One region of the Marinobacter sp. NSM genome, then DNA from elsewhere that is predicted to be linked to it. Evidence: predicted binding sites of a transcription regulator. Region 1 holds the regulator's gene; the other holds the start of a gene.
The links. Region 1 encodes FliA, which starts transcription of late flagellar genes. Its sites were predicted from a motif close to CTAAAGTTTNNNNNNNNNNNGCCGNTAA; they were not measured.
Positions count from the first base shown of each region.

Region 2: ACTZWX_RS10850 (methyl-accepting chemotaxis protein) is a predicted target of FliA. The motif match lies at 5,934-5,961, and genes of this name have one in related genera.

Region 1 is NZ_JBQTCK010000001.1:45,035-55,362, reverse strand. It holds gene ACTZWX_RS00265 (chemotaxis protein CheW) at 1-637, opposite strand, end outside; gene ACTZWX_RS00260 (ParA family protein) at 630-1,427, opposite strand; gene motD (flagellar motor protein MotD) at 1,615-2,397, opposite strand; gene ACTZWX_RS00250 (flagellar motor protein) at 2,415-3,155, opposite strand; gene ACTZWX_RS00245 (protein-glutamate methylesterase/protein-glutamine glutaminase) at 3,155-4,315, opposite strand; gene ACTZWX_RS00240 (chemotaxis protein CheA) at 4,360-6,453, opposite strand; gene ACTZWX_RS00235 (protein phosphatase CheZ) at 6,474-7,259, opposite strand; gene cheY (chemotaxis response regulator CheY) at 7,280-7,663, opposite strand; gene ACTZWX_RS00225 (RNA polymerase sigma factor FliA) at 7,823-8,566, opposite strand; gene ACTZWX_RS00220 (MinD/ParA family protein) at 8,599-9,411, opposite strand; gene flhF (flagellar biosynthesis protein FlhF) at 9,481-10,328, opposite strand, start outside.
Region 2 is NZ_JBQTCK010000004.1:108,468-118,795, reverse strand. It holds gene ACTZWX_RS10880 (acyl-CoA dehydrogenase) at 1-70, shown strand, start outside; gene ACTZWX_RS10875 (crotonase/enoyl-CoA hydratase family protein) at 490-1,269, shown strand; gene ACTZWX_RS10870 (alkane 1-monooxygenase) at 1,509-2,759, opposite strand; gene ACTZWX_RS10865 (hypothetical protein) at 2,991-3,242, shown strand; gene ACTZWX_RS10860 (hypothetical protein) at 3,322-3,615, shown strand; gene ACTZWX_RS10855 (PhoX family protein) at 3,846-5,879, shown strand; gene ACTZWX_RS10850 (methyl-accepting chemotaxis protein) at 6,096-7,736, shown strand; gene ACTZWX_RS10845 (DUF4870 family protein) at 7,779-8,147, shown strand; gene ACTZWX_RS10840 (MFS transporter) at 8,156-9,469, opposite strand; gene ACTZWX_RS10835 (23S rRNA (adenine(2030)-N(6))-methyltransferase RlmJ) at 9,627-10,328, shown strand, end outside.

The sequences.
Region 1 (10,328 bases):
TCCGCGCGGTGCGCCAGCGAACCTCATCCGGTTTGAGGGTGAACGACTGGGCGACATCGTCACAGGCCAGGCCCCAATCGCTGTCATCCAGACGGATAACAAACCGATAGTTATCCCTGGCACCGGCGGGAACCCGCCCGGCCATGATCCACTCTGCGGTGTCTACCACCCGCAGGTTATGGTCCCTGTCAGGGCGAATTCCCATGTACCACCGGGGACTGCCGGGAATCGGCCGGATTTCCTCTTCAATTCGATGAATGGCACCAAGCAACACCAGGGGTACGGCAAGTTGCAGGCCTGCCACCGTAAAAATCAGACACTCAAAAGGCCCCTGAGACCAGTCTGGCCGAGTCGGTGGTTCTGTGCTGTCTGCCGACGGCTCCGGGGTAGTCACCACGGTGGCCTCCGGCGGTGCCTGCGGCGCTTCCTCGATAACCGGTACAGGCTCTGGTTTCGCGATCTGGACGGGCTTTTCCCGTACTCTGGCTTTGGTTTCGGTCTTCGGCGTCGGCGCCAGCTGAACCTTTTCGGGCTCTTGTTCCTTTACACTGCTGGTTGCCGTGTGCAGAAGTTCGTCGAGGTAACTGGCGATCGCCGCGTCGGGCGTGGCCAGCTGTGTCATTTTTTTGTCAGCCATGCTGCCGCTCCCTCGTGGTAGCGGTCAACGCCAGAACATCGTCAAGCAGGTGCCGGTAGGCCCGAACACCATGAGTTTCCGCATCCAGTACGGAGGGGATGAGACCGGCCTGGCTGGCATCCCGGAATTTGGTGTCCACCGGAATGGCAAAACGCCAGAGGTTATCGCCGTAGGTTTTACGCAGCAGATTCAGGCTCTTCACGGAGGCCTGGGTGCGGCGGTCGTAAAGCGTAGGCACGATGGTGTACGACAATTCGTTCTTCTGGGAACGCATTATCATTTGCAGGGTGTGCAGCATACGCTCCAGGCCCTTGATCGCCAGAAACTCCGTCTGCACCGGGATAATCAGGTGCTGGGCCGCCGCCAGGGCATTGACCATCAACACGCCCAACGACGGCGTGTTGTCGAGAATCACGTAGTCAAAGTCATCCCAGAGTTGCGCCAGGGCCCGGGAGACAATCAGCCCCATGCCCTCCACGCCAATCATCCGTCGCTCCAGTGTGGCCAGGGCGGTGCTGGCCGGTAGCAGCGACAGGTTAGGACAACTGGTCTCGGTAATCAGCTGGGCAGGCAAGCCATCCGGCACCTTGCCCTGGTGTTGAAACAGATCGAATACGCTGTGCGCCAGCGAATCCGGGTCATACCCGAACCAGCTGGTCAGAGAGCCATGGGGGTCCAGGTCGACCACCAGCACGCGCTTGCCGCGTTCGGCCAGCAACCCGCCGAGGGCTACCACCGAGGTTGTCTTACCTACACCACCTTTTTGATTGGCTACAGCCCAGATACGCACGCTTGTTACTCCAGTTTGGCTATGCCCGACAGAAATACCGGCCGCTACTGACCATATCGGCACGCGGACCCGAAACTTGACTGTCCGCTGTCCGTTTTACGCGGCAAGCCTTTGCCGATCCGGATGATAAAAAGACTGTAATACAGGAAGCGTGCCAGTTCGGCCATACGCATCTGCCACCGATAGATCAGCGAACGGCACCTCGAATACTGGCGTCTCGGGAAATCAGAAGTACAACCCGGCGATTACGCCGCCGCCCCTCCTCGGTATCGTTTCTTGCCACCGGTTGGTACTGGCCGTAACCCACTGCTGCCAGGCGCTCGGGCTCGACACCTTCCATCATCAACATGCGAGCGACCGCCGATGCCCTGGCACTGGAAAGCTCCCAGTTGGACGGAAACCGGCTGGTTCTGATTGGTTGATTATCGGTAAAACCTTCCACCTTCACGGCGTTATCCCGGTTGCGAAGCACTGTCGCGATTTTTTCGATGACCTGGAAGGCATCATGGTGGGGTTCGGCGTCGCCACTACTGAACAGCATGCTGTTTGGCAGGTTTAGCTCCAGCCAGTGTTCATTGGTTTCCAGGCTGACCACGCCCTGACTGATCAGTTCATCAAACTCCATAGTCAGTTGATCTGCCATGGTTCTGAGGGCTTGTGTGCGGCTCTCGGCATCCAGTTGAGGATTGCGAGGGGCTTCGGTGACCGGCGGGGGAATGACGTCTTCTGGTGAACTGGTCCGTACCCGCAGTGGCTGGTCGCCCACCTGGACCGGCTGCACCGAGCGCTGGGGTGCGTTAAACACGCCTGTCAGGGTTTCGGACAGAACTTTGTATTTGCCCTCGTTAACCGAGGACACCGAGTACATGACGACAAAAAAAGCGAACAGAAGCGTGATGAAATCCGCGTAGGAAATCAGCCAACGCTCTTTGTTGTGCAGGTCATCCTGGGGTTGTCTGCGCCGACGCATAGGCTATTCCGTCCTGATTAGTGCAGGAAGCCCCGCAGCCTCAGTTCAATGGATTTCGGGTTCTCACCCTCAGCGATGGCGATGATGCCATCGATCATCATGTCTTCGTAGCGGGTACGTTCCTTGACGATACTTCGCAACTTGTTGGCGACAGGGAAAAACAGCAGATTAGCCAGGGCCACGCCGTAGATGGTGGCTACGAACGCGGTGGCAATGCCGCTTCCCAGGGACTGCGGGTCTTCAAGATTGGTCATTACCTGTATCAGGCCCATGACCGCCCCGATGATACCGATCGTCGGCGAATAACCACCCATGGCTTCGTAGATACGCGCCGCCTCAAGATCCCGCTGTTCACGGGATTCCAGATCCACTTCCATAATGCTGCGGATGGCTTCCGGCTCAGCGCCGTCAACCAGCAACTGCAGCCCTTTGCGGGCAAATTTCTCCGGCTCTCGCTCTGCCAGACCCTCAAGGCCCAGCAAACCCTGCTTACGAGCCTTCACGCTCCAGTCGATGACCTTGCCAATACCATCCTCCAGGCTGATGTAGGGCGGCACAAACACCCAGCGAATCTGCGCCATGGCACGCTTGAGCATCGGCCAGGAGGTTTGCAGAATGGTGGCCGCCAGTGTGCCCCCAACCACGATCAGCCCGGCAGGCCCATTGAACAGGGAACCGACGGCACCACCTTCTAGCAGATTGCCACCCAGGATGGCTACAAAGGCAAGGATGATGCCCAGCAGGCTCAGAATATCCATCAGCTCACGCCTTCAACCAGCCGGGGGCCCACTTCATCAAGCGGCAGGATTTCGTCACTCAATCCGGCCTTGGCGACGGCCATGGGCATGCCGTAGATCACCGAGGATTTCTCGTCCTGGGACCAGACCACCGAACCGGACTGCTTCATCATCCGGCAGCCTTCTTTACCGTCTGCTCCCATTCCCGTCAGGATGACGCCCAGGGTTTTTCCCGGGAAGCTGCGGGCAAGAGAACCGAAAGTGACATCCACACAGGGTTTGTAGTTCAGCCGTTCGTCACCCGGCAGGATCCTGACTCTCGCCTGACCGCCACGATTTTCGATCATCATTTGCTTGCCGCCGGGCGCCAACAGGGCATGACCAGGCTTCAGGATATCGCCATCCTCTGCCTGCTTGACCTGAATACGGCAAAGTTTGTTCAGGCGCTCGGCAAAAGCCGGGGTAAAGCTGGCAGGCATGTGCTGCACCAGCACAATGGGAGCCGGGAACGACGCCGGCAGCGCGGTCAAGACCTTCTGCAGCGCCACCGGTCCTCCTGTGGAAGTGCCAATTGCAACCACGCTGTAATGTCTTGGTGCGGCTTTCCGGGAGGGCCGTCTTGGCGCTTCCGGCTGGCGGGTCGGCTCTGGCTGGACCGGGGCTGAGCGGTCGCGGGTTACCGGTCTGGCGGGCCGCTCTGGAGGCTGCGGGGCAGCCGGGCGCGCCCCCCCGGAACGCGGCGCTGCCGGGCGCGCAACCGGAGCCGCAGAACGACCGCTGGGCTTGCTGCCGGCCACGTCAAGAATCCGATCGATGAGGATTTTCTGAAGTTGGCTGGTATCCCGGGCAATTTCCTCGAAGTTCTTGGGCAGGAAGTCCACTGCCCCGGCTTCAAGGGCATCCAGAGTAACCCGCGCGCCCTCATACGTCAGAGAGGAGAACATCAACACCGGGGTCGGGTGCTTTTTCATGATTTCACGAACCGCCGAAATGCCATCCATCACGGGCATTTCGTAGTCCATGGTAATCACATCAGGGCGCAGCTTTTCGGCCAGCTCCACCCCTTCACGGCCATTGGTTGCCGCACCAACAACCTCGATCTGCCCCGAGGCCGTGAGGATTTCCGTCAGCCGTTTGCGAAAGAACCCTGAATCATCAACGACCAGGACAGAAACTGTCATCCATTTCTCCTAAACAATCCTGCATGTTGTCTGCCCTGGCACCGCTAACCGTAATGCTGAAGAAGGCTGGGTACGTCAATAATCAGGGCAATGCGGCCGTCACCGGTGATGGTGGCCCCGGCCATACCGGGCGTACCCTGTAACGCCCGCCCCAGGGGCTTGATCACCACCTCTTCCTGGCCGATCAGCTGGTCCACCACGAACCCGACCTGCTTTGTACCCATGGCCACAATCACCACATGGGCGTTTTCCGGCTCTTTCTGCCCAGCTGCGCCATGTACCAGCCAGCGCTTGATATGGAACAGCGGGAATACCTTGTCACGAACCACGATGCACTCCCGGCCATCGACGATGTTCGTTTTCGACAAATCCAGATGGAAAATTTCAACCACGTTCACCAGGGGCAAAGCGAAGGACTGATCGCCTAGCATGATCATCAGCGTAGGCATGATAGCCAGGGTGAGCGGCACCTTGATAATAATGCTGGTGCCCTTGCCCTGTTCAGACACGATGTCGATCTGGCCGTTAAGTTGGCCGATCTTGGTCTTCACCACGTCCATACCAACGCCCCGGCCAGACACATCGGATATCTGTTCCTTGGTCGAGAAACCGGCGGCAAAAATCAGGTTAAAACACTCATTATCGGTCAGTCGATCTGCGGCATCCTGGTCGTACAGTCCCTTCTCCACCGCTTTTCGGCGCAGAACATCAGGGTTCATACCCGCACCGTCGTCAGAGATGGAAAGCAGGATATGATCCCCCTCCTGTTCCGCTGACAGAGTAACAGTGCCTGCACGGGGCTTTCCGGCCTTTTCCCGCACCTCTGGCATTTCAATGCCATGATCAACGGAGTTTCTTACCAGGTGAACCAGCGGGTCGGACAGCGCTTCGACCAGGTTCTTGTCCAGGTCGGTTTCTTCCCCGTGCATCACCAGGTTGATTTCTTTCTTCAGCCCTCGGGCCAGGTCTCGTACCACCCGTGGGAAGCGCCCGAATACCTTTTTGATCGGTTGCATGCGGGTCTGCATGACCGCCGCCTGCAAATCGGTGGTCACCACGTCGAGGTTGGCGACCGCCTTGTGCATATGTTCATCTTCGCTCTCGGAGCCCAGACGCTGCAGGCGATTACGGACCAGCACCAACTCACCCACCATATTCATGATGTCGTCAAGGCGCTTGGTATCCACCCGCACGGTGGTCTCGGCTGCGGGCGCCGCATCTCTTGCCGGGGCGGCGGGGGCTGCCGGTTTGGCTTCCTGCTTGGCGGGTTCCGGTTGTTTTGGTTCCGGCTTCTTTGGCTCAGGCTTGGCCGCAGGCTCAGGTTTGGTCTCCGCTACGGGGGCTGCACCAGGGCTCTTGCCTTTGCCGTGCAGCTCATCCAGCAGGTTTTCAAACTCGTCATCGGTGATCAGATCATCACCAGTGGATGATTTTGCCGGTTCTTCTGGTTCCCGCTCCGGCGGGGTGTCGTTATCAACAACCGGGGGGCCGGCAAACTGGCCTTTGCCATGCAACTGGTCCAGCAGGGCTTCAAACTCGTCGTCGGTGATCTCGTCGCCGTCTGATCCGGCGTCATTGTCAGAGGTATTTTCCGGTGCGGCCGCCGGCTGTTGATCCGCACCTTTTTCATCGGCCAGAGCATCCAACAGTTGCTCGAATTCTTCGTCGGTAATATCACCGGAATCATTGCCCCCACCCACGGCAGGTTCGGGTTCTGGGGTTGGCGTTGCTGGCGCTGCCGTGTCGCTTTCCGGCTTGGCAAGTTCATCCAGCGCGGCGATCAATTCGTCCGGAGCCGGCGTCGGCTCTTCACGGTTACGAACCTGATCAAACATGGCGTTGACGTGGTCCAGGGCTTCCAGCACCACGTCCATCAATTCGGAGGTAACCTTGCGCTTGTGGTTGCGAAGGATATCGAACACATTTTCCGCAGAGTGACAGCAGTTGACCAGCGCTTCGAGCTGCAGGAACCCGGCACCGCCCTTGACCGTGTGGAAACCACGGAAGATGGCGTTGAGCAGGTTGCTGTCATCCGGATGCTGCTCAAGATCTACCAGCTGCTCGGACAGCTTTTCGAGAATCTCGCCGGCCTCAACCAGGAAGTCCTGCAGGATCTCTTCGTCAGCATCAAGCGCCATGCGTCACCCTCTATAATCGTTCAGAAACCGAGACTGGATAACAGGTCATCAACGTCGTCCTGCCCCGAAACTACATCATCACGCTCCTCAGCCTTGATCTGAGGCCCTACCCCTTTTTCGGCCGATTCTTCTTTTTCTTCAATCTGGTGCACGGTGCCGGTGAGCTGGTCCACGTGGCTGGCCATCACCACCAGGTCAAGCAGGTTCTCTTCGACTTCTTTCACAAGGGCCGTGACTTTCTGGATAACCTGCCCGGTAAGATCCTGGAAGTCCTGGGCCAGAAGGATTTCAGACAGATTGCTATACAGGGTGTCGGAATCGGTGGCCAGGCCCGCAAAGAAGCGATCAATGCGTCCGTACAGTTCCCGGAATTCTGCCGGCTCCATTTCCCGACGGCGCAACCGCTGCCATTCGTCTCGCAGGGCGGTCGCTTCGTCGCGCATGTTATGCGCCACCGGCATGCTTTCTTCGACCAGGTCCATGGTGCGATTGGCCGCCTGGCTGGTCATCTGGACAACGTAGGCAAGCCGATCCGAGGCATCGGACATCTTGGACAAGGCTTCTTTCTGCTCGGCACTGCGGGCGTCTATCTGAAAATTCCGGATAGCCTCGTGCAGGCTCCGGGTCAACCGCCCCACTTCCCGATAGAGGCTCTGGTCGCGAACTTCACTAAGCTCGTTGATCACCGACATTGCCCGGGCGTAGTTACCGGAACTGATGCATTCGGCCAACTCCGAACTCTGCTGCTGGAGCTTTTCGGTTACTTCCGGGTCAAGGCCCTGATGGTTCTCGTTCTTGTCAGTCATGACAGCCATCCGACCCCTGGTTACTGGATTCGCTCGAAGATCTTCTCAATCTTTTCCTTGAGAACGGCAGCAGTAAACGGTTTGACGACGTACCCGTTAACGCCGGCCTGGGCCGCCGCCACAATCTGGTCACGCTTGGCCTCCGCAGTTACCATCAGCACCGGAAGGTTCTTCAGGTTCTCGTCTGCCCGCACCGCCTTGAGCAGATCAAAACCCGACATGCCAGGCATGTTCCAGTCGGTCACCAGGAAGTCGTACTTGCCGCTCCTCAGCATGGGCAAGGCAGTGTTGCCATCGTCCGCTTCATCCGTATTGGTGAAGCCAAGATCGCGCAGCAGATTTTTGATGATTCGCCGCATTGTGGAAAAGTCATCCACAATGAGAATTTTCATGTTTTTGTCCAATGGGACCTCCAGTCAGTAACACCCGGATTTCATTAAGCCTTTTGAAAGTCTAGCAGGCCGCTGCTTTAACCGCTTATTGTGTGTTGTTTGGCCGCGTTGTAAAGCGCCGGTTACCAAAATCTACACAGTTACGCGCCGCGCGGTCAGCGCCGGCCCGGTTTATTCTGGCTCGTCTTCCCGCCAATCGGACAACCGCCCCCTGAGACGAAGGGCCGCCTGGCTATGAATCTGGCTGACCCGGCTCTCGCTGACGCCAAGCACCGCGCCAATTTCCTTCAGGTTGAGCTCTTCCTGGTAGTAGAGGCTCAACACCAGCTTTTCTCGCTCAGGAAGCTCTTCAATTGCCTCTGCCAGGCTTTTCTGGAATGCATTTGATGCAATACCATCCAGGGGATTATCGCTGGCCTCTGTTTCTTCTATCGGCAGCTCCCCGGATTCATTGAGTTCATCAAGGCTAAAAAGTCGGCCACTGTTGGCGTCTGCCAGGGAGGCATGATATTCCGACAAGCCAATGCCCAGCTCTTCGGCAACATCAACGTCCTGGGCCTCGCGCCCGGTGCGGTCTTCAACCGTCTTGATGGCTGCCGCGATACGGCGGGCATTTCGGTGAACGGAGCGGGGAACCCAGTCGCCCTTGCGGATCTCATCCACCATGGCACCGCGGATACGAATACCTGCGTAAGTTTCAAAGGTGGCACCCTTGCCGGTGGAATAGCGTTGCGCAGCTTCCAGCAGGCCGATCATGCCCGCCTGCATAAGATCTTCAAGCTGAACCGAGGCCGGCAAACGGGCCATCAAGTGTAGGGCGATTTTCTTGACCAGCGGCGCATGCTCCTCAATCAGCTGAGAGGGGCCTTTTGCGCCAGCCTGATGGTAGATTCCCAGGTTTTTCGCCAATGTCATGTATCCGGTTTTCTTATAGGACTGGATTCAGATCAGACTTCGACGAGCCGCTCCACGAAAAACTCCAGATGCCCTCTTGGCGAGGATGGCAGCGGCCAGCTGTCCACTTTCTCTGCCAGGGCACGGATCGCCAGCGACGCCTTGGCCCGTGGATAGGCATCCAGAACGGCCCTCTGCCTCTGAACGGCTTTTTTGACGGCTTCGTCGTAAGGCACGATACCTACATATTGTAGCGCTACATCAAGGAAACGCTCGGTGACACGGGTCAGTTTTTCATACAGATGCCGGCCTTCCTGCTCATTTCGCACCTGATTCGCCAGAATACGGAAACGGTTGGTACCGTAGTCGCGATTCATCAGCTTGATCAGGGCATAGGCATCGGTAATCGAGGTAGGCTCATCGCACACAACCAGCAGCAATTCCTGTGAGGCCCGCAGGAAACTGACGACGGACTCGGAAATACCGGCTGCTGTGTCAACGATCAGCACATCAATCTGGTCACCCAGCTCGCTGAAGGCGTTGATCAGCCCCGCATGTTCCATCGGGCTCAACTGGGTCATACGCTGGGTGCCGGACGATGCGGGAACAATCTTGATACCACCCGGGCCGTTGACCAGCACGTCCTTGAGGTCGCACTCGCCACTGAGCACATCCTGCAGATTGCGATTGGCGGTAATGCCCAACAGCACATCGATATTGGCAAGGCCAAGGTCTGCATCCAGCAACACCACCCGTCGGCCTTTCTGGGCCAGCGCGATACCGAGGTTGACGGACACATTACTCTTGCCGACACCGCCCTTGCCGCCGGTAACCGCAATCACCTGAACCGGATGTGGTCTGCTCATACTGTTATCAGTCTCTTACTGCGTTCTTGTGTGGGCACAAAGGCAGCGCACCGGCTGTACCACCGGGCCTCAAGCCCCTTCTGCAACGGCCTGGCCGTGCTGCATTATTTTCAGGCGTTCTACGCCCAACCGCATCAGAGGAATGGCCTCTGCCCGGTGCAGGTCTTCGGGAATCTTCTGGCCATCGGTATACCACGCTACTGGCAGGCCGGTTTCCATGACAAAGCCCAAAGACTCACCCAGTGTCAGCGCTTCGTCAATCTTGGTCATGACGCAGCCTGCAAGGTTTGCCATCTTATAGCAATGCCACACCGATTTCATGATGCGCGGCTGGCTGGTGGCAGACACGACCAGATGGGTACGGATATTGTGATCGCTCCGGGCCAACTCCGCCAGCTGTTCCTGATAACCGCGATCCGAGCTGGTCAGCCCGGCGGTATCAATCAGAACCAGGTGCCGATCTGACAGTTCGTCCAGAATATCATCCAAGGAATGACTCTCGTCCACAACCCGGACAGGCACATTGAGAATACGGCCAAACACGAACAGCTGTTCATGGGCTGCCACCCGGTAGCGATCGGTGGTGACCAACGCCAGGGAATCCGGCCCATGCTCCAGTACATATTGGGCTGCCAGCTTGCCAATGGTGGTGGTCTTCCCAGACCCGGTTGGCCCCACCAGAGCATAGACGCCGCCGGCCTCAAGCCAGTCTTCCCGAGCGGTACGTACGCCGTTGGCCAGCATCTTCAGGGATTGCTTCCAACCGTCTTCCAACCTGCCGGCGCGATGCTGACGGGACAGAGAGGTTGCCAGCTCCGTGCCCAGACCAAATTCCTGCAGCCGCTCGGCAAGCCTCTGCTGAACTGCATTGGATGCCGCGACTGCAGGCTTCTCGGGTGCCGAGGTACGGCCGCTGA
Region 2 (10,328 bases), on a different contig from region 1:
GGCCCAGGATCTGGTGTTGCTTAGGAACCAGGATGATACCTGCCTGAATATGAAGGCTGACTGGTTCTGAGTTTGGTGCTCTCGTTCGTGTTGTAGCCTGCATGTTTGGGTGCAGGCACGATCAGCTGGGAGTCCTTTCAGGGACACGCTACGAGCACGTCCATGTGCGCTCGGCTTTGGCCATCCATGGCCAAAGACGGTCCCTGAAAGGACTCCCAGCCGCTCGCGCCCGAGCAGCGGTCGGGTTCGCTGGTCATTAAGGAGCCGCATCGAGAAATCTGAGTTCTATTTCCAAGTCTTTCGTCTGAGGTATATCGCAGAAGTATGGCGCACGAGCGACGGGTAGAGCTTTCCGGGACTGTCTGCAGCAGGGGTGCTGCAGTCAAGTGTACAGGGACGTATTCACAGCGTGTCCCGGAAAGCTCTACCCGTTGATCGTGCAAGCGCCCAAACAAACAGGCTAGGCTCCCAAAGTCGAGGAAAACGCCAATGTCACTCGTAAACATAGAAAAACAAGGCCACATCCTGCTGATTGGCCTGAACCGCCCGGAAAAAATGAACGCCATGAACCGGGCCATGTACCACGAAATTGCAGCCGCCTATCACCAGCTCCAGAACGACCCGGAACTGCGGGTAGCCGTGATGTACGCGGAAGGTGACCACTTCACCAGCGGCCTGCAATTGGACGACTGGGCCGGCGTGTTCGCCAACGGTAAAGGCATCGAGCCCGGTGAAGGTGAACTCGACCCGTTCCACATCACCGGAGAGGGCCTCACCAAACCCGTCGTCTTCGCCGCCCAGGGCATCTGCTTCACCTGCGGCGTCGAAATGATGCTCAACACCGACATCCGCGTCGCTGCCAAAGGCACCCGCTTCGCCCAGTTGGAAGTGAAACGCGGCATCTTCGCCTGCGGCGGCGCCACCATCCGCCTGCAGCGTGAAATCGGCTGGGGCAATGCCCAGCGCTACCTGCTCACCGGCGACGAATGGACGGCCGAACAGGCCTACCAGTGGGGCCTGATCCAGGAACTGGTGGAGCCTGGCGAACAATTCAACAAGGCCATGGAGATCGCTGAGAAGATCTCCAAGGCCGCACCTCTGGGCGTTCAGGGCAGCCTGAAATCCTCAAAGATTGCCGTTTCCGAAGGCCAGGAAGTGGCCAAGGAACGCTTGTTCCCGGAACTACGCCCGGTCATGGCCAGTGAAGATGTCAAAGAAGGAATCCAGTCGTTCCTGGAAAGAAGGGAAGCGGTGTTCAAAGGAAAGTAGCGGGATTGTCAGGTTATTCCAGATCACGTCCGTAGCGAACCGTAGGATCAGCGACTATCCCACGGAAGCGAAAGCGGCGGGTTGGGGCCATCCTTCCGGGAGTGTGCGCAGCAGGGATGCTGCGCTCAAGCCCCCATGGATGGGTTCACGGCGTCTCCCGGAAGGATGGCCCCAACCCGCCGCCGGCACCATAACCCACAGGCTAGGGCCGGCAATCAAGCCAATAAATCAGTCAGACCTCATGCAGCTTCAGACTCGGAAGCAGAGTCAGCCCGCCTAGCCGCAGCCTCCGCCGCCACTTTTGCAGCGTAATCCGCATACTTGGCCATCAACTCCTCCTTACGATCAGGGTCCCAGTTGATCTTCGACAGATCCCCCTCGTAGTGGTCAATCACCCGCTTATCCATGGTCTCGTACCACCACTGGGGCAAGTAAGCCGGCAACAACATCGACGCATAACCACCCGGCAACTGCGGCGCCTTCTCAAAATGCCTCAGCGCCTGGTAACTCCGGGTCGGGTGCGCGTGATGGTCTGAATGCCGCTGCAACTGATACAGGAACAGATTGGTCACAATGTGATTGCTGTTCCAGCTGTGCTCCGGCTGAGTGCGCTGGTACTTGCCGTTCTCGTCTTTCTGGCGCAGCAGGCCATAGTGTTCAATGTAATTCACGCTCTCCAACAGGCTCGCACCGTATACCGCCTGTGCCGCCAGGAAGGGCACCGCCCGAGGGCCACAGATCAACGTGGTAGCGCCAAAGAAACCGGCACTCATGGCCCAACCCTGAAGCAATTCATTGTCCAGGCTCCAGAAGCTTTTACCCTTGCGTGCCAGTCTCGCCTTTTCAATTTTCACCGCTGATTTCATGCCACCAAACACCGTGCGCGGCAGGAACTTCCAGAAACTCTCACCCATCCGGCTGCTGGCCGGGTCTTCCGGTGTGGCCACCCGCTTGTGGTGCCCGAAATTGTGCTCAACCACGAAATGGGTGTAGCCGGTGGGCGCCAGTGCCGCCATGGCCATCAGTTTGTTCAGCTTGTTGGACTTGTGGCCCAGCTCGTGGGCGGTGTTGATACCCACACCGTTAATGGCGCCCACGGTCAGGGTCAGGCCGATCTTGTCTTCAAGGGGCGTTTTCTTGCGGCTGGCTAGCCAGGCGCCCATAAAGGTCATGGCGTACTGGGTTGGAATAAACGCCTTCACAATGCGGTCGTAGTACTTGTCTTGCTCAAGAGACTTAACAGCAGACTCCGGCGGGTTGCTCTTGTCCTCGCCGATGGCGCGATCGAGTGCGGGAATGATGCCATGCACGAGGGCGGGACCAGTCCAGGCCAGGGCCTTGAGTTTCTTCGGGGCCAGGGCATAGCCAGTTAACGCCGCCAGGCCAATGCCGGGAAGCGCGGGCCCCAGCAACCACATGTACCGTTTGGGATCTTTCCAGTTGGCGTCTACCTGTTGGGAGTCCGGGGACCCTTTCACTTTGGCATTCATGTCTGACTCTCCGTGGTGTTCTTCGGTTATTGTGCCTTTAATTTATGTCGGACAATCTTGCAATTCAACAGTCGTTTGTGATCGATGGCGACCTTGGCCTTGAATGACAATGCTTTAGGTGTCAACACCGGGCAGAGCCCTCGGATGGCGCTGATGGTCTTTCATGGGAAGTGGCAAGACTTGCGCTTCTGGTCCAGACTTTGTCAAAACAAGAACAACAGGGAAGAAACTATGAGTGCCTCAAATCCTTCTCCAGCGATTATCTCCTGGAGCGTTCAGGAAAGGCTTCGAGAATACGTGCGGTCACGGCAGCTGGCCGAGATTGTCTACCGGGACCCGGCAGGGCAGATATGCGTGGTACATGAAGTTATCCGCGACCTCCTGAGCCGCGCCGGTCATGACTTTCTGGTATTGGGTAAAGGTAAAGTGGTAGGCGTGGAGCATGTCATCATGGTGGACGGCCAGCGGTTAACCAAAGAGTAATCGGCAGGTAATTGCCTTCTACGGGGCATCGGCACTACTCTGTTGGCGTCTTAAACATGTATCAACAGAGGGATATGTTATGAACAAGCTCACGTTGAGTGCACTGGCCTTGGTTGCAACATTCGGCCTGGCGGCCTGCAGCTCTGAAAGTGATGAAGGTGCAGACTTTGAGCAGGCTGGTGAGAACGCTGGCGAGATGATGGACGATGCCACCGATGCTGCTGAAGAAACCTGGGAAAACGCCACTGGTCAGGACGAAAGCGCCTGGGGTGAAATGAAAGAAGGTGCTGAGGAAGCCGGTGAAGAAATGGGCGAAGCGGCCGATGAAGCCGGCGATGCCATGGAAGAGGGTTATGACGAGATGGTCCAGTAATCTTAGATATTTAGATATATTGGCTGGGCAGGGCACATAGGTGCCCTGCCTTTTTCTTCGATTTGACTCCATGTCGGATCCAGTGAGCGAATGGCCGAACGGGCTAGACAAGAACATACCTACCGCTGTCATAAATATGACCAGCATTTGCAATCTCATCGTCAACCAAACGCAAAGATTAGTAGCGACCATCAGGTTTCCGAAACATAACTCGAAAAGAGAGAGAAACCATGGATAAGCGTAATCTCAACCCCGTTCATCAAGATCCGGGTTACGAGCCAGAATGCAATAACTCCAGCAATCGCACCTTCGGCTCTATCCTTGAGGCCCGCCTCGCCCGTCGTGGCGTTTTGAAAGGCGGTCTTGCAGCTGCCGTTGCAGGCGTTTTTGGCGGGGCAGCTCTGACCGGATGCGGAGGTTCAAGCTCCTCTGGCGGTACGGACGGTTCGACAACGGCGCCTGACCTTGTAGGCTTTAAGGCTGTTCCCGTGAGTGAGGCAGACTCCATTGTCGTGCCTGAAGGATATTCTGCTCGTGTGATTGGCGCCTGGGGCGACCCGATCTTGTCTAACGAGGGCGTTTTCCCTGAGTTTTCACTGGATAACTCCGGTGCCGATCAGGCGGCCCAGATCGGCTCCCACCACGACGGCATGCATTACTTCCCGATCGAGGGTAGCTCGGAAGATGGTTTGCTTGTCCTGAACCATGAATACATCGAACCCCGCTTCATGCATCAAGCTGCTCAAGGTCAGAACTTCGGCAGCGGTTCTTTTCCGATGATTGATGAGTCAACCCGGGATACCGATCAGGTGCTTCGTGAAATGAATGCGCACGGTATATCCGTTTATCGTGTTCAGCGTGATGCCAGCGGTGTGTGGGCGCCTGTGCCAGGAGATTCGTTCAACCGTCGCATTACCGCGCTGACTGCGATGGAAATTTCCGGTCCTGTCCGGGGCTCTGATTTTGTCAAAACCCAGTTCAGCCCGGCCGGTACCGAAACCCGTGGAACCCTGAACAACTGTGCTCATGGCGTAACACCCTGGAACACTTACATGATGTCTGAGGAGAATTGGGCGGGTTACTTCCTCAACACCGATGAGCAGCCGGATTCCCAGAGCCGCTACGGTGTTCGCTCTTCGGGTTCGTCCCGCTATGCGTGGGAACTGGCGCAGAGCGGCGAAGAGCAATACACCCGATTTAACGCCACTCCGTCCGGTGCGTCTGCAACGGATGACTTCCGTAATGAGCCCCATTGCTTTGGCTGGATGGTGGAGTTCGATCCGTTCGATTCAACCTCCAAACCGGTCAAACGAACGGCGTTGGGTCGCTTTGCCCACGAAGGGGTCGTCTTTGCTCCTGCAATCGAGGGTCAGCCGGTTGTCTGTTACTCCGGTGATGACGCGCGCTTTGAGTACATCTACAAGTTCGTTAGTGCCCAGCCCTTTCATGCCGCTACGGCCGGTGGACACCTTTTGGATTCTGGTACCTTATACGTCGCCAAGTTTAACGAAGACGGCACCGGCGAGTGGATTCCCCTGGTATTTGGCTTGGGTGAGTTGACTGCTGAGAATGGCTTCAGCAGCCAGGCGGATGTGTTGGTACGCACACGCTCTGCTGCCGATGCGGTCGGTGCTACCAAAATGGACCGTCCTGAGTGGGGGGCAGTAGATCCAAACACCCGCGAGGTGTACTTCACACTGACCAACAACTCCCGCCGGGAAGAGAGTGATGAAGCCAACCCGCGTGCTGCCAATCCCTGGGGACATATCATTCGCTGGCAGGAAGGAAATGACTCTGGAACTGCCATGGTATTCAACTGGGATATCTTCCTGCTGGCTGGTCCTGAGGACGATTCGGAGTTTCAGAATACTGGTCTGGATGATGATCAGAAATTTGTTAACCCCGATGGCCTTTGGTTCGACGCAGATTCCCGTCTGTGGATCCAGACCGACATCAGTGAAAGCGTCCAGAACAGTGGCGATTTTGCCCAGTTCGGTAATAACCAGATGCTGGCTGCAGACCCGGTCAATGGCGTTTTGCGCCGATTCCTGACAGGCCCTATTGGCCAGGAAATCACCGGCGTTGTTACCACCCCGGACCAGCGCACAATGTTTATCAACGTGCAGCACCCTGGCGCAACAACAAGCCGTGATGATTTTGAGAACGGCAACCTGATCAGCCACTGGCCAGACGGAGGAAACAGCATTCCGCGTTCTGCCACCGTGGTGATCACCAAGGATGACGGTGGCAAGATCGGCAGCTAACGCTCCGTCACGTTCCGCCCTGAAAACCGTACCCTTCGGGGTGCGGTTTTTTTGTTACAGATTCCCGGGAATCTGCCGATAAATTGATCAGGGAGCCAATGGTGGCATCCAGAATCCACTAAAGTATGAGTTATTAACCTGTATCAATTCTTTACTCTCAACACTGGCCTTAAATAACAAAATGTTTGCGCATGCAATGATAAAGAAGAGGGCACCATGGGCTTACTCGATCGCGCTGCAATTATTTGGGGGGTGGGCATTGCTGTTGCGCTCGGCATTGTCTGTCTGTGGGTGGCACCGTTGTTAGGGCTGGATACGGCCTCGATGTTGATCGGCCTGGTGCTTGGTCTGGCGGTGGCGGCCGGATATCTGATTGCGCGGGTACTGGAGCCGATCGAGAAAGGTATTGCCGGCCTGAATGATGGCTCGCTTGCGGAAGGTCACCCCCTGAGAGCCCAATGCCAGCGCTTGCTGGAGGATGCCCGTGCCGGCAAGGCGTTGGTGGAGACCCTGTCAGACAGTGCCGACAAGAACGCCATTTCCGCGGCCGAAGTGTCCTACGCGGCGGATCAGGTGAAAAAACGCCTCGACCGGCAGGTGGAAGAAACCGCCCAGATGGCCGATTACGCCGGCAAGATAACCGAGTCTGTTCGTGAGTCGTCCGAACAGGCCATCAACGCCGCCACCATGGCGTTGCAGAACCGGGAAGTCAGCGTTGAGGGGCGCCAGGCGTTGGTTTCCGCCATTGAAAGTGTCCGGATTGTGCATCAGCAGTCAGGAGAGAATCTCAGCCTGATTCAGGCACTGAATGAAAAGTCCACCAAGATTCAGGGCGTTACCTCTACCATCCAGGGCATTGCTGAGCAGACCAACTTGCTGGCCCTGAACGCCGCTATCGAAGCAGCGCGGGCCGGTGATCAGGGCCGGGGCTTTGCCGTGGTGGCAGATGAGGTTCGACAGCTGGCGGGGCGCACTGCACAAGCGACCAGCGAAGTGGCGGAAACCCTGGAAGAAATCCAGGGCGATACTTCCCTGATCGTTGCCCGCATTGAGGGCCTGGCCCGCTCCGTGGAGCAGGGGCTGACATCCGTTGAAAGCGTTGGCGCGCAGCTGGATTTGATTCGCGACCAGTCCGACCGGGTGCAGCAGCAGGTTTCCCGCATTGCAGAGATTGACCAGGCCAATGAGCAGAGTCTGGAACAGGTGTTCTCTGTCATTGAATCGGTGCGGGACCACATTGCCGAAAGCGATAGCAGTGTGGCGTCGCTGGCGGATCAGGCGGCCACTCTGATGGAACTGGCGGAAAACGCCAATGCCGCGTTTGCGTTGAACAGTAGCCAGAGTTACCACCGATCGTTCTTTGATCAGGCGCGTGCGGGGGCCGCCCAGATCGGTGAGATTTTTGAGCAGGCCATTCAGCAGGGCAAACTGAGCGAATCGGCCCTATTCGAGAAGAAGCGAGAGCCGATCCCGAACACCAACCCCCAGCAATACAGTAGCGCCTTCGACCGTTTCACGGACCAGGTGTTGCCAGCGGTGCAGGAGAACATCAAGAATTCCCAGGATGCCATCGTCTTCTCCATTGCCTGCGCCCAGGACGGTTACGTGCCCACCCACAATCGGGATTTTGCCCACCCGCCCACCGGTAACCCCGAAGTGGATCTGGTGAAAAGCCGGAGCAAGCGACTGTTCAATGATCGCACCGGTATTCGTTGTGGTAGCCACACTCAGGACATGCTGTTGCAAACCTACCGGCGCGATACCGGTGAAATCATGCATGACCTGTCGGTGCCCATCTTTGTCAACGGCAAGCACTGGGGTGGTTTCCGGATCGGCTATCGGCCTTCCGGGCACTGAGGTTCGTTGCTATGCTGCGGGTTTGGTTGATAGGAGTTGCGTGTGGCTGAGCCTGAGTTTATTCCCGCTGAATCGGATCAGAACAAACCGCAGGGGGCGGATTCCGCCCGCAACCTGGCGATTATTGTCTATATTCTGCAGGGACTGGCCTTCTTTCTTGGCGGGATCACGGCGCTGGTCGGGGTGATCATCAACTACGTCAAGATGGATGAGGTGCGCGGCACCTGGATTGAGCCCCATTTTCGCTGGCAGGTCCGCACCTTCTGGATTGGTCTGCTGTGGCTGGTGATCGGCACCATTACCCTGATGGTTATTATTGGCTGGTTTATCCTTCTGGGGATGGCTATCTGGGTGATTTATCGCATTGTTAAAGGCGCCCTGGCGCTGAACGACGGCAAGGCACCCGAGTAACGGTATGCTCAGTCTTCAGTGACCTCTTTCAGGCGCAGGGCGCTGACCATTCCGGTAAAGCCCATCAGCCCCAGTACGATAATCACCGCGATGTCTGAAATTAGCGACAGCGCGGCGGTAATCCCCCCGGTTACCAGCAGCAGAACCCCGATCACCGTATTGCTGACGGCGGTATAGTCTGTGCGTTTGTTGCCACCGGCCATATCCACCAGGTAGGTTTTACGCCCCAGTCGCACGCCGGCATGGGCGATGCTCAGAACAAAGAATGCGGCGGGGTAGAACCAGGCACCGCCTACATCCGGCCCGAAGATCAAGGCACTGAAGCCTACCAGCAGGCAGAGGGCGCTGGCCATGGCTGCGCCCCGTATGATGACCCGTCTGCTTGAGGTATCCGCTGCCCAGCCCCAGAAACTGGCACTGACTGAGCTGGCCAGGCTACTGGCCAGCAGGAACACCCCGAGCATCCAGCCGACATCCGATTGCTTCTGCGCCAGCACCACGAAATAGGGTGACGCCAGGGCAGAGCAAAGCAGCAGCGCCCGTGTAACCACAAAGTGCCGAAACGGCGCGTCGTCTTTCAGCAGCGACAGGCTCTGGATGGCCTCGGTCATGGCGTTACTGCCGCCGCCGGTTTCACCAGGGAATTCTTCCACACTGGCAAACAGAAAGCCGGCGATCACCCAGAGCACCGCAGCCAACAGCAAAAGAAGGCTGTAGAAAGCCAGAGTCGGATCGCCCCGGTCCCAGAACAGTAGCGCGGTCATGGCGACCGTCAGGGAACCGCCAAGGGTGGTGGCAAGGCCAGACAGACGGCCCCGGCGGGTTTTCGGAATACACTTGCCCTGAACGTCTTTCATGGCCACTGAGCAAAAGCCCCGGGCCAGGGAAAACACCACCAACCCTGCAACGATGCCCAGGCCGGCGGCATAGCCTTCCAGAAACCAGACGCTGGCGGCCATACCAACCACGCTGACTGACTGCCCGAAGCTACCCAGTGTCCAGAACCACTTGCGCACCGCCTTGCGCCGAACCCAGGCGGCAATCACCATTTGAGGCACCATGGAACCGGATTCGCGTATCGGCACCAGCCAGGCCACCAGGGCAGGGGCGCCGACGGCGCTCATCATCCACGCCAGAACGGTTTTCGGGCTGATCAGAAGGTCGCCGAGCTTGGTCAAAACATTGGCCGCAAGAATCAGAAAGAAATTCCTGGGCACCTCCCGACAGGCCTCCTCGGGAATGTCTTTGCAGACCCTGGCGTCTTCTTCGTTGGCGATGAGGGCATACAGCTGGTCAACGGGGGCGTTACTCTGGCCAGGCAAGGTGATTCTCCTTATTTTACAAGAACGCAAGCATAGCAGGTTGCCGGGTGCCTGTTCACCGGCTTGGAGGGTGCCAGTGCCAAGTTGCGGGCTTCCAGCAGGGTTGCCTGGGCCCGGCAGGTGATGCTTAATGGGCGCCTGAGATCAGGAGCCCGATATGCTGAGTTACCTTCACGCCTTTCACGCCGGCAACTTTGCCGATGTGCAAAAACACGCTGCCCTCACGCTGGCGCTGGCCATGATGCAGGCGAAAAAGACCCCGATTGCCTGTTTTGATACCCACGCCGGCAGTGCCATGTACGATCTGGCCAGCGACCGGGCCAGGAAAACGGCGGAGGCCGACAGCGGTATCCAGCGATTGTGGGCCATGCGCCAGAGGCTGTCGTCACCGGACTGGCGCCCGATGCTGGAGGTGCTGGCACGTCATAATGGTGCTGGTGAAACGCTGGCCCATTATCCCGGTTCTCCGGCCTGGTTTGCGGAATTTGCCCGCCCTGGTGATTCCGTGACGGCGTTTGAACTGCACCCTTCCGAGGGGCGAGCTCTGGAAGCCTGGGCCCGTGATGCCGGTGTCCGGGTGCTTCAACAGGACGGTTTGGCAGGGCTGGTGCGGCAGTTGCCGCCGCCCCAGCCAAGACTGCTGACCCTTATAGATCCCTCCTATGAGATCAAAGACGATTACCAGCAGGTTTCGGATACTTTGCACAAGGCATGGAAAAAATGCCGTCACGGGGTCTATCTTATCTGGTATCCCATCCTGACCAGCGGATTGGAGCAGCGCCTGATCAGTGAGCTGGAAAAAGGCGAGGTGCGCAAGATCCTGCGCCATGAGGTGCGGCTGGATCAGCCGCCGGAGCGC